2 regions of the Belnapia sp. genome follow, and region 2 is predicted to be linked to the other one. Evidence: predicted binding sites of a transcription regulator. Region 2 holds the regulator's gene; the other holds the start of a gene.
The links. Region 2 encodes HrcA, which represses chaperone genes, less so after heat shock. Its sites were predicted from a motif close to GTTNGCACTCNCNNNNNGNGAGTGCNAAC; they were not measured.
Positions count from the first base shown of each region.

Region 1: groES (co-chaperone GroES) is a predicted target of HrcA. The motif match lies at 2,799-2,827, and genes of this name have one in related genera.

Region 1 is NZ_JCACHU010000016.1:63,966-69,140, reverse strand. Features, by position in the region: gene AC5JJ1_RS02740 (COX15/CtaA family protein) at 1-767, opposite strand, end outside; gene AC5JJ1_RS02735 (glycosyltransferase) at 878-1,657, shown strand; gene AC5JJ1_RS02730 (TVP38/TMEM64 family protein) at 1,654-2,325, shown strand; gene AC5JJ1_RS02725 (usg protein) at 2,342-2,614, opposite strand; gene groES (co-chaperone GroES) at 2,893-3,204, shown strand; gene groL (chaperonin GroEL) at 3,312-4,958, shown strand.
Region 2 is NZ_JCACHU010000048.1:61,359-66,533, forward strand. Features, by position in the region: gene AC5JJ1_RS07850 (Bug family tripartite tricarboxylate transporter substrate binding protein) at 1-491, opposite strand, end outside; gene AC5JJ1_RS07855 (SapC family protein) at 548-1,294, opposite strand; gene AC5JJ1_RS07860 (glycoside hydrolase family 1 protein) at 1,386-2,549, opposite strand; gene hrcA (heat-inducible transcriptional repressor HrcA) at 2,684-3,757, opposite strand; gene AC5JJ1_RS07870 (gamma-glutamylcyclotransferase family protein) at 3,964-4,308, opposite strand; gene pgmG (phosphoglucomutase/phosphomannomutase PgmG) at 4,367-5,175, opposite strand, start outside.

The DNA of each region.
Region 1 (5,175 bases), on a different contig from region 2:
ACGCCATCGAGCCGCCAGTAGCCCGGAGGCACCAGCCGGCCCTCCATCAGCGGGAAGGTGTTGTAGTCGAGCCCGGCGCGGTTGCCGGCGACGAAGCCGCCGGCGAGCATCGCCGCGGCCAGCAGCCAGGCCGCCGCCTTGGCCTGGCGGCGGATGCTGCCGGCGGCCGGCAGCGCCTCGGCGGGGCGGGGGCGCAGCAGGCCGAGCCCGGTCCAGGTCAGCGCCGCGAAGAGGCCCAGCGCTAAGCTCAGATGCACCACCAGCCGGTAGGGAGAGACCGCGGTGCGGTCCGCCTCGAAGCCGGAGGCGACCATGAACCAGCCGACCGCGCCCTGCAGGCCGCCGAGCACCAGCAGCAGCAGCAGGCGCCCCTTGTAGCCGGCCGGGATGCGGCCGCGCAGCCAGAACCAGGCGAGCGGCAGGGCATAGGCGAGGCCGATCAGCCGGCCCCAGAGCCGGTGCGCCCATTCCAGCCAGAAGATCTGCTTGAAGCCCTCGATCCCGAAACCCTGGTTGACGAGCTGGTATTGCGGGATGGTGCGGTAGAGGTCGTAGAGGCGCTGCCACTCGGCGTCGGAGAGCGGCGGCAGGGTGCCGGAGAGCGGCGCCCATTCCATGATGGAGAGGCCTGAGCCGGTGAGGCGGGTGGCGCCGCCGAGGGCGACCATGACCCAGACCATGGCGGCCACGCCGAGCAGCCAGAGGCCGACGGCGCGGGGGGACGTCCGGCTGCGGACCGGGCGCGCGGAGGGTGCATCGAAAGGCATCCTCTTAGTATAGTGCGGCAGGTCGCCAAGGACACCAATGGAACGCCGCCCCGGCGGAACAATCGGTGCGGCTTGCGGCGCGCCCGCGCGGCTGCTACCGCAGCGGCGCGATGCAGACCGCTCCCGATGCGGCCGGTGCCCCCGCCGGTTCCTCTCTGGCGGCCTCGGCCAAGCCCCCCCTGATCTCGGTCGTGATCCCGGTGCGGAACGAGGCGCCCAACATCGCCCCACTGGTCGCCGAGATCGAGGCGGCGCTAGCCGGGATGGCGCATGAGATCGTCTATGTCGACGACGGCTCGACCGATGCGACGGCGGCGGCGCTGCGCGAGGCGGCGCGGGGGGCGCCGCTCCGGCATCTCCGGCACCGGGCGAGCTGCGGGCAGTCGGCGGCCGTGATCACCGGGGTGAAGGCGGCGCGGGGCGGTTGGATCGCCACCCTCGACGGCGACGGGCAGAACGACCCGGCGGACATCCCCCGGCTGCTGGCGCGGGCCCAAGGGGAGATGCAGGCCGAGCCAGGGCCGGTGATGGTCGCCGGGCATCGGGTGACGCGGCGGGACAGCTGGGTGAAGCGGCGCTCCAGCCGCATCGCCAACCGCATCCGCGCCCAGTTACTGGGCGATGCGACGCCGGATACGGGGTGCGGGCTGAAGGTGTTTCCGCGCGCGCTCTTCCTCGAGCTGCCGCATTTCGACCACATGCACCGCTTCCTGCCGGCCCTGGTGCTGCGCCAGGGCGGGCGGGTGGTGAGCGAGCCGGTGAACCACCGGCCACGGGTCAGGGGGCAGTCGAATTACGGGACGCTGGACCGGCTGGCGGTGTCCATCTTCGACCTACTGGGCGTCGCCTGGCTGCAGCGGCGCGGCTCCCGTCCCGTGGTGGAGGAGTGAGCGAGCGGGCGAGGGCCGTTGCCAAGCTGCTGGTGCTGGCGGCGGGGCTGGCGGCGGCGGGGCTGCTGCTCCGGGCGTTCGGCGGGCTGCTCGGGACGGAATGGGTGGACCGCACCATCCGTGGGCAGGGGCTTTGGGGGGAGGGGATATTCCTCCTGGTCGGGATGGCGGCGACGGCGGTGGGCATCCCGCGGCAGGGCGTCGCCTTCCTCGGCGGCTATGCCTTCGGCGCGGTGATGGGCACGGGGCTGGCGCTGCTGGCGCAGCTGCTGGGCTGCGCGCTCTCCTTCCTCTGGGCGCGGCTGGTCGGGCGCGGCTGGGCGGAGCGCAGGCTGGCCGGGCGATTCGGCCGGCGGCTCCGGCCGCTGCGGGACCTGCTGGCGGCAAGCCCCTTCGATGCCACTCTGGCGCTCCGGCTGCTGCCGCTCGGCAACAACCTGGCGCTGAACCTGCTGGCGGGGATGGCGGGGATCGCGCTGCTTCCCTTCCTCGCCGCCTCGGCGATCGGCTACCTGCCGCAGACGGTGGTCTTCGCCCTGCTCGGTAAGGGCGTGCGGGTGGACGGGGCCTGGCAGCTCGGGCTCTCGGCCGTGCTGCTGGTGGGGTCGGTGGCGATCGGCTTCGCCCTGCTCAGGCGGCACCGGGCGGGGCGGGCGCTGGAGGAGTAGCGCCGCCCGCCTGGGCTCAGTGCAGGACGAATTGCCCGTTGGCGAAGCGGAGCTCGGCCGGGCGGGTCAGCGCGGCGGAGGCGACGCGGACCGAGTAGAGCGGCCCCTCAATCTCGCGCCGCCAGAAGTCGAGGAAGCGGGAGAGCTCGGGGAAGGCGGGGGCGCAGTCGACCTTCTGCCAGACGAAGGTCTGCAGCACGCTGGGGTGGTCCGGCATGTGGTAGAGGATCTCGGCGGTGGTGAGCCGCCAGTCGGGGATGCGGACGAAGCGTTCGAGGCTGTGCAGCACGCAAAGCGTTCCTTCTGGTCGGTGCCAGCCGTTGCGGCCGGCGTTTTCCTCCACTCATGCAACGCGAAGCTTGCCACGTCTTTCCGGGTGGGTTGCAACAAAATTGTTGGATTTCAGTGGGTTGGCACTCGCATTCCGAGAGTGCTGCAAATCTCTTGACGGCCACGCAAGCCTGCCCTAGATGGCTGGCACTCCTCCGGGGCGAGTGCTAGCGGTCCCGCTGGCGCCTCCCGGCGGGGGGACCCATTCCTTGAGAATAGGCCAGGAGAGGACCGCATATGAGCTTCCGTCCCCTGCATGACCGCGTTCTCGTCCGTCGCGTGACGGCCGAGGAGAAGACCCGCGGCGGCATCATCATCCCCGACACCGCCAAGGAGAAGCCGCAGGAAGGCGAGGTGATCGCCGTCGGCTCTGGCACGCTGAACGACAAGGGCGAGCTGCGCGCCCTCGACGTGAAGGCGGGCGACCGCATCCTGTTCGGCAAGTGGTCGGGCACCGAGGTGAAGCTCGATGGCGAGGAGCTCCTCATCATGAAGGAGTCCGACATCATGGGCATCCTCGACAACCCTGCCGTCGCCAAGGCCGCCTGAGCCACCCGCTCACGCGCCTCTCACTCGTCGTCAACAATGGCGGACGGGACCGCGCCGGGGCAGACCGCCCTGGCAGCGATCGGACGCCGAACCAATGAGGTACATACATGGCTGCGAAGGACGTTAAGTTCGGCGCCAATGCGCGCGACCGCATGCTGCGCGGCGTGGACATCCTGGCCGACGCCGTGAAGGTGACGCTCGGCCCCAAGGGCCGCAACGTCGTGCTCGACAAGAGCTTCGGCGCCCCGCGGATCACCAAGGACGGCGTGACCGTCGCCAAGGAGATCGAGCTGGCCGACAAGTTCGAGAACATGGGCGCGCAGATGGTGCGCGAAGTGGCCTCGAAGACCAACGACATCGCCGGTGACGGCACCACCACCGCGACCGTGCTGGCCCAGTCCATCATCCGCGAGGGCGCCAAGGCCGTCGCCGCCGGCATGAACCCGATGGACCTGAAGCGCGGTATCGACAAGGCCGTCGCCTCCGTCGTCGGCGAGCTCGAGGCCAAGACCAAGAAGATCTCGACCTCGGCCGAGGTGGCGCAGGTCGGCTCGATCTCCGCCAACGGCGAGACCGAGATCGGCGAGATGATCGCCCAGGCCATGGAGAAGGTCGGCAACGAGGGTGTCATCACGGTCGAGGAGGCCAAGGGCATCCAGACCGAGCTCGACGTCGTCGAGGGCATGCAGTTCGACCGCGGCTACGTCTCCCCGTATTTCATCACGAATGCGGAGAAGATGATCGTCGAGATGGAGAACCCCTACCTGCTGATCTTCGAGAAGAAGCTCAGCCAGTTGCAGCCGATGCTGCCGCTGCTCGAGGCGGTTGTTCAGTCCGGCCGTCCGCTCATCATCGTCGCCGAGGATGTCGAGGGCGAGGCGCTCGCCACCCTGGTCGTCAACAAGCTGCGCGGCGGCCTGAAGGTCGCGGCCGTGAAGGCGCCGGGCTTCGGCGATCGCCGCAAGGCGATGCTCGAGGACATCGCCATCCTGACCGGCGGTGAGGTGATCTCCGAAGATCTCGGCATCAAGCTCGAGAGCGTGACGCTGGCCCAGCTCGGCAAGGCCAAGATGGTCCGCATCGAGAAGGAGAACACCACGATCGTCGACGGCGCTGGCGAGAAGTCCGCGATCACCGGCCGCGTGGAGCAGATCAAGGCGCAGATCGAGGAGACCACCTCGGACTACGACCGCGAGAAGCTGCAGGAGCGCCTGGCGAAGCTGGCCGGCGGCGTCGCCGTCATCCGCGTCGGCGGCTCGACCGAGGTCGAGGTGAAGGAGCGCAAGGACCGCGTCGACGACGCGCTGCATGCGACCCGCGCCGCGGTTCAGGAAGGCATCGTGCCGGGTGGCGGCGTGGCGCTGCTGCGCGCCTCGACCAACCTCGGCCACCTGAAGGGCCTGAACAACGACGAGCAGGTCGGCATCGAGATCGTCCGTCGCGCCATCCAGGCGCCGGCGAAGCAGATCGCCGAGAATGCCGGCAAGGACGGCGCGGTCGTGGCGGGCGAGGTGCTGCGCACCGACACCTACGCCTACGGCTACGACGCCCAGAAGGACGAGTACAAGGACCTCGTCGCCGCCGGCATCATCGACCCGACCAAGGTCGTGCGCACGGCGCTGCAGGATGCGGCCTCGGTCGCTTCGCTGCTGATCACCACCGAAGCGATGGTGGCCGAGCGTCCGGAGCGCAAGGCGCCGGCCGGCGGCCCCCCGGGCGGCGGCATGGGCGGCATGGGCGACATGGACTTCTGATCCAGGCCGCAAGCCTGATCGGAGAGAGGGGGCGGGCCGCAGGGCCCGCCCCTTTTTTCGTCTCGCTAGACGGCCTTTCCCGCTGCGAATCCCTCACGACAACGCGTGTGCGTGATCGTTGACTTCAACCTGTCGATCCGTGTCCACTTGACGTGCCAGCTGTCCTTGGCCCGCCTTGCCGTGCCGTCCCGGAGCCCTCCGGCTGCCCTCAAGCGAT
Region 2 (5,175 bases):
TGGTCCGTCCCGCCCGCCGAGCCGCCGCCGACGGAGGTGCCGCCGGGATTGGCCTTCAGCGCGGCGAGGAGGCCCTTGATGTCTTGGATGTCGGAGCTCGCCGGCACGACGACGACGCCGGCCTCCTCCGTCATCCGCGCGATCGGCGTCACGTCCTTCATGCCGACCGGCGTCTTGTTGGTCAGCGTCGCGCCGACCATGATCGAGCCCGCGACCATCAGCGCGTCCGGCCGCCCGCGCCGCTGCCCGACGAAGCGCGGCAGCCCGACCGAGCCGCCGGCGCCGCCGACATTCTCGAACTGGAAGCTGCCGACCAGCCCCGCCTGCCGCGCGACCTGCTCGATCGCCCGGCCGAGCCCGTCCCAGCCCCCGCCCGGCCCGGCGGGGATGAACATGTAGAGGCTGGCGAGGCGCTGCTCTGCCCATGCCCCGCCGCCGGTGGCGGCGAGGATGCCGGCCGCGGCGGCCAGCAGGTGACGGCGTCCGGTCATGGTTCCTCCCATTGGACCTTGACCGTCTGTTAGTCCTCCTCGCCGGCCTCGTCCATCTACCCCCTGATGCCGCGCGCCAGCTCCGGCATGCCGCCGATCGAGAGGAGATGGGCGTAGACCGCCTCGAGCCAGCCGCGGTCGCGCAGCTCGGCGAGCTGCTCCGGCGGCAGGGCGGCGAGCGTCGGCCGGTCGACTGCGAAGAACCCGTCGATGCGCACCGGCTTGCCGTGCTGCTCGAACTGCACGATGGAGGACTTCAGCAGGCCGAGCTCCGCCAGGCGCTGGGTCATGGCGCGGGTGCGCAGCATCGCCTCCTCCACCGACTTGGTGAAGGCGAAGGCGCGCTCGAGCTGCGGCGCCGGCTTGCCGTCCTCGGTGAAGAGCGGCTCGCCCAGGCTGTCGCTCACTTGCGGCGCGCCCGGGTCGATGCAGAGGGCCAGCTCCTCGGAGTCGGGCGCCACGCGCAGCAGGAAGAAGGGGTAGCGCCGGAGGTAGGCCGGCACATAGGCGCCCACCTTCCAGGCCCCGCCGCTGTCGACGAAGAGGTTGGTCCCCGCCGCCAGCCCGGTCAGCGCAACGGGCATGTGCGGCGCCTGCGCGGCGAAGACGATGGCGAGGCTGCGCGCGGCGATGGCGAACTCCTCCGCCGCGAGCGGCACCGCGCTGGCGGCGGCGGCGAAGCCGAAGCCCGTGTCGCGCAGGCGGAGCGCGCCGTGGCGCTCGGCGGTCAGCCCCTCGAGCTGGTGGTAGAGCGGCGGCAGGGACGCTGCATCCGCGGCCTGGCCATTCGCGCGCTCGGACATGTGATCACCTTCCTCGGCTGGGGTTATGCCCCGGCTCGTCACGCTTCGGCAAGCGTCGGAGCCCGGGGCGGGCCGCGCCGAGGCAGGCGCCTCAGGCCGCCGCCTCCGAGCGCTCGCCGAAGAACTCGGCGAAGTCCTGCTGCTGCCGGCGCAGCTCCCGCGCCAGCGGGGCATGGACCGGCCGGCGACCATGCCTCGGCTCCATCTCGAGCAGGCCGTTCGGGCAGTAGCGGTCGTTGTCCCAGCCCGGATGGCTGAGCACGGGGTAGAGGCAGATGCCCTCCACCGGCACGCCGGCGCGGATGGCCTCGCGCACCTCCTCGGCGACGTAGCGCAGCCAGAGCGCGCGGCGGTCGCCCTCGATGCTGGTCTCGGCGACGAAGATGGGGCGCTGGAAGTGGGCGTGGACCTTGGCGAGCAGGTCGCGCAGCGGCACCCAGCGCTCGTCGAAGACCGAGAGCGGGGCGGCGTCGCGGCCCTCATGCAGCCACCACTGGTTGTTCCAGTAGAAATTCACCCCGATGGCGTCGAGCACGTCCTCCGAGCCGCCGAGCTCCGGCGCCTGCCGGCCGAGCAGCATATCCCAGGCTTCCCACATGCCGGCGTTGCGCGCCTCGGAGGGGGCGATGTCCTCGACCACATTCGGCCGGCCGACGGTGTTGACCAGCGGCTCCACCGCGAAGACGCGGGTGCCGGGCACCACTTGGCGCATGGCGCGGGTGGCGGCCAGCGTCGCGGCGACGGCCTGGCGCTTCACCTCCGGCCCACGGCCGCGGGTGCAGGGGTTGAAGTGCCCGGTCTCGCCGCCGGCCCAGGCGAGGAAGGAAATCTCGTTCAGCGGGCAGAGGGTCGGCGCCTGGCCGGTCTCGGCGCGGGCCAGCTCGGCGAAGCGCACCGCGTATTCGGCGAAGCGCGGGGCGAAATCCGCCGAGAAGAAGTCGAGCCAGTCCGGCCAGCCGTAGTGGCAGAGGTCCCAGACCACTTGGGTGCCGGTGCGGCTCGCGGCCTGCAGCAGGGCCTGCACCGGCGACCAGTCATACTGGCCGGGGCCGCCGGCCTGGACGAGGTGCCAGCGCACGCCGTCGCGCACCGCGCGGATGCCGTGCTCCGCGACCTGGCGGTAATCCTCCTCGGCCAGCAGGTCGTGCCGGGTCGCGGCGATGAGGTCGAGCCGGCGCCCGTCGTTGCGGCGATGCGTCGAGCATTCGAAGCCGCCGAGGAAGAAGCTGCGGAACAGGCTGGGTCGGAAGGTCACGATCGGGTCCATCCGTTGTGGCGGGGTGGGTCCCCATCGGGACGGGCAGGGTGTCGCACGGACGCCTTGCCCACTCCTTGACGGCGGAACCGATGCCACAAAGCCGGAGGGCAGGATGCGTTCCCGCCCCCGGATCAGCCCAGCAGGCGGCCGATCACGCGCGCGGTGTAGTCCACCACCGGGATGACGCGGCCGTAGTTGATCCGCGTCGGGCCGATGACGCCGATGGCGCCGACGATCTTCTCCTGCCCGTTGCGGAAGGGGGCGACGACCATGGAGAGGCCGGCGCTGTCGAACAACCCGCTCTCGGCGCCGATGAAGATCTGCACGCCCTGGCCGCGCTGCGCGAGGTCGAGCAGCCGGAGCACCGTCTCCTGCGCCTCCAGCCGCTCGAACAGCGCCTGGATCTCGGCAAGGCGGGCGGCCTGGTCGAGGTTCTGCAGCAGCTTCGCCTGGCCGCGGATGATGAGGCTGCCGCCGCCGCCGCCCGCCCAGGTGGCGAGGCCGGATTCCACCACCTGGTTGGTCAGCGCGTCGAGCGCGGTGCGGTTGGCCGAGATCTCGTCGGTGACATGCAGCCGCGCCTCGTCGAGCGAGCGGCCGGCCAGGCGGGCGTTCAGGTAGTTGCTCGCCTGCACCAAGGCGGAGGGCGGCAGGCCGGGGGGCACGTCGATCACCCGGTTCTCGACCCGGCCATCGGCGGTGACGAGCACCACCAGGGCGCGGCCGGGGCCTAAGCCCACGAATTCGATGTGGCGGACCGTGCCCTCCGATTTCGGCGCGACGACGAGGCCCGCGGCGCCGGCGAGGCCGGAGAGCATCTGCCCGGCCTCACCCAGCGTCTCCTGCATGGAGCGGCCGGAGGCGGCGCAGCGGGCGGCGATCTCGCTCCGCTCGTCCTCGCTGAGGTCGCCGAACTCGAGCAGCCCGTCGACGAAGAGGCGGAGGCCACGCTCGGTCGGCAGGCGGCCGGCGGAGGTGTGCGGGGCGTAGAGCAGCCCGGCCTCCTCCAGGTCCGCCATCACGTTGCGGATGGAGGCGGGGGAGAGGCCGAGGGGCAGGCGGCGCGAGAGGGTGCGGGAGCCCACCGGCTCCCCGGTCGTGACATAGATCTCGACCAGCTCCCGCAGGATGGTCGCGGCGCGGGTGTCGAGGCTGGCCAGGGACGTGCCGACGCCCGCCCCGAGCGGGGTTTTCGGCGGGACCATCAATGGCTTGAACCCTTGTGCATCCGGTCAACAAGGTAGGGATCGGGACCGGGCCGCGTCAATGCGCCGCAGGGCCGGAGCGGAGACGGCAGGTTCCGGACAAAACCCTCCCCGCCGTCCCCTGGGGCAGGCCGGCGCGGCATGGGAGGGATGGCTGGCATGGGTGGCTCCACCGAAGGGCGGGGAGCTTAGCAGGAAATTATTCCTTAAGACAAGCGAAATCGGGCGCTATCCCCCCGCCAGCGCGGGGCGATCCAGGCATGGGCACGGACCGGGCCGCGGGCTGTCAGCGGACGGACGGGGGTCAGGCGGTACTCCGCCCCCTCATAGGCGGCGAGGCGGCGGAGGGCGGCGGGGCCCGGCCGCAGCAGGGCGCCATCAGTGATGGCGCCGGCCTGCCGGACCAGCGTCGGGTAGGGGGTGCCGCGGAGCGGGCGGCGGGCATGGCCCGGAAGCGTCGCGGGGCGGAGCCGCCAGGCCAGGCGGGGCTCGCCGGATTGCCGGGCGAGCACCCTGGGATCCAGCAGGCTGCCATAGAGGAAAAGCAGCACGCCTGCGCTCCTGCCGCTGAAGGCCGCCGCCTGCGAGGGACCGGCAGCCCCCGAAGGCTCAGTGGCCGGCATTCTCCGCCGAGAAGTCGGGGACGGGCAGGCCGCTGGACGTCAGCTGCTCGACCAGCAGCGCCTTCAGCCGGTCGAGTCCGGCCTCGGAGGAGGCCTCGCAGCGGGCGACCAGCACCGCCTGGGTGTTGGAGGCGCGCAGCAGCCACCAGCCGTCATCCGTCAGCACGCGGACGCCGTCCACGTCCTGCACCTTGGCGCCGGAAGCGGCGAGGCGCTGCTTCACCTCCTGCACCACCTGGAACTTGCGATCCTCGGCGCAGTCGAAGCGGAGCTCCGGCGTGTTGACGACCTGCGGCAGGGCGGCGCGCACCTCGCTCAGCCTCTCCTGCATCCGGGCGACGATGCCGAGCAGGCGGATGGCGGAATAGGGCGCGTCGTCGAAGCCGTACCACTTGTCGGCGAAGAAGATGTGGCCCGACATCTCGCCGGCGAGCGGGCTGCCCGTCTCGGCCATCTTGGTCTTGATGAGGGAGTGGCCGGTCTTCCACATCAGCGGCGTGCCGCCGGCCTTCGCCACCTCGTTGAACAGCACCTGGCTCGCCTTGACGTCGGCGATGATGGTGCCGCCCGGCTTCGCCTTGAGGACGTCGCGCGCCAGGATGATGAGCAGCTGGTCGCCGAAGAGGATGTGGCCCTCGTTGTCGACGACGCCGATGCGGTCGGCGTCGCCGTCGAAGGCGATGCCGAGGTCGGCGCCGGTGCGCACCACCTCGGCGATGAGCTGCTCTAGGTTCTTGGCGACGGTCGGGTCGGGGTGGTGGTTGGGGAAGGTGCCGTCGACATCGGCGTTGACGA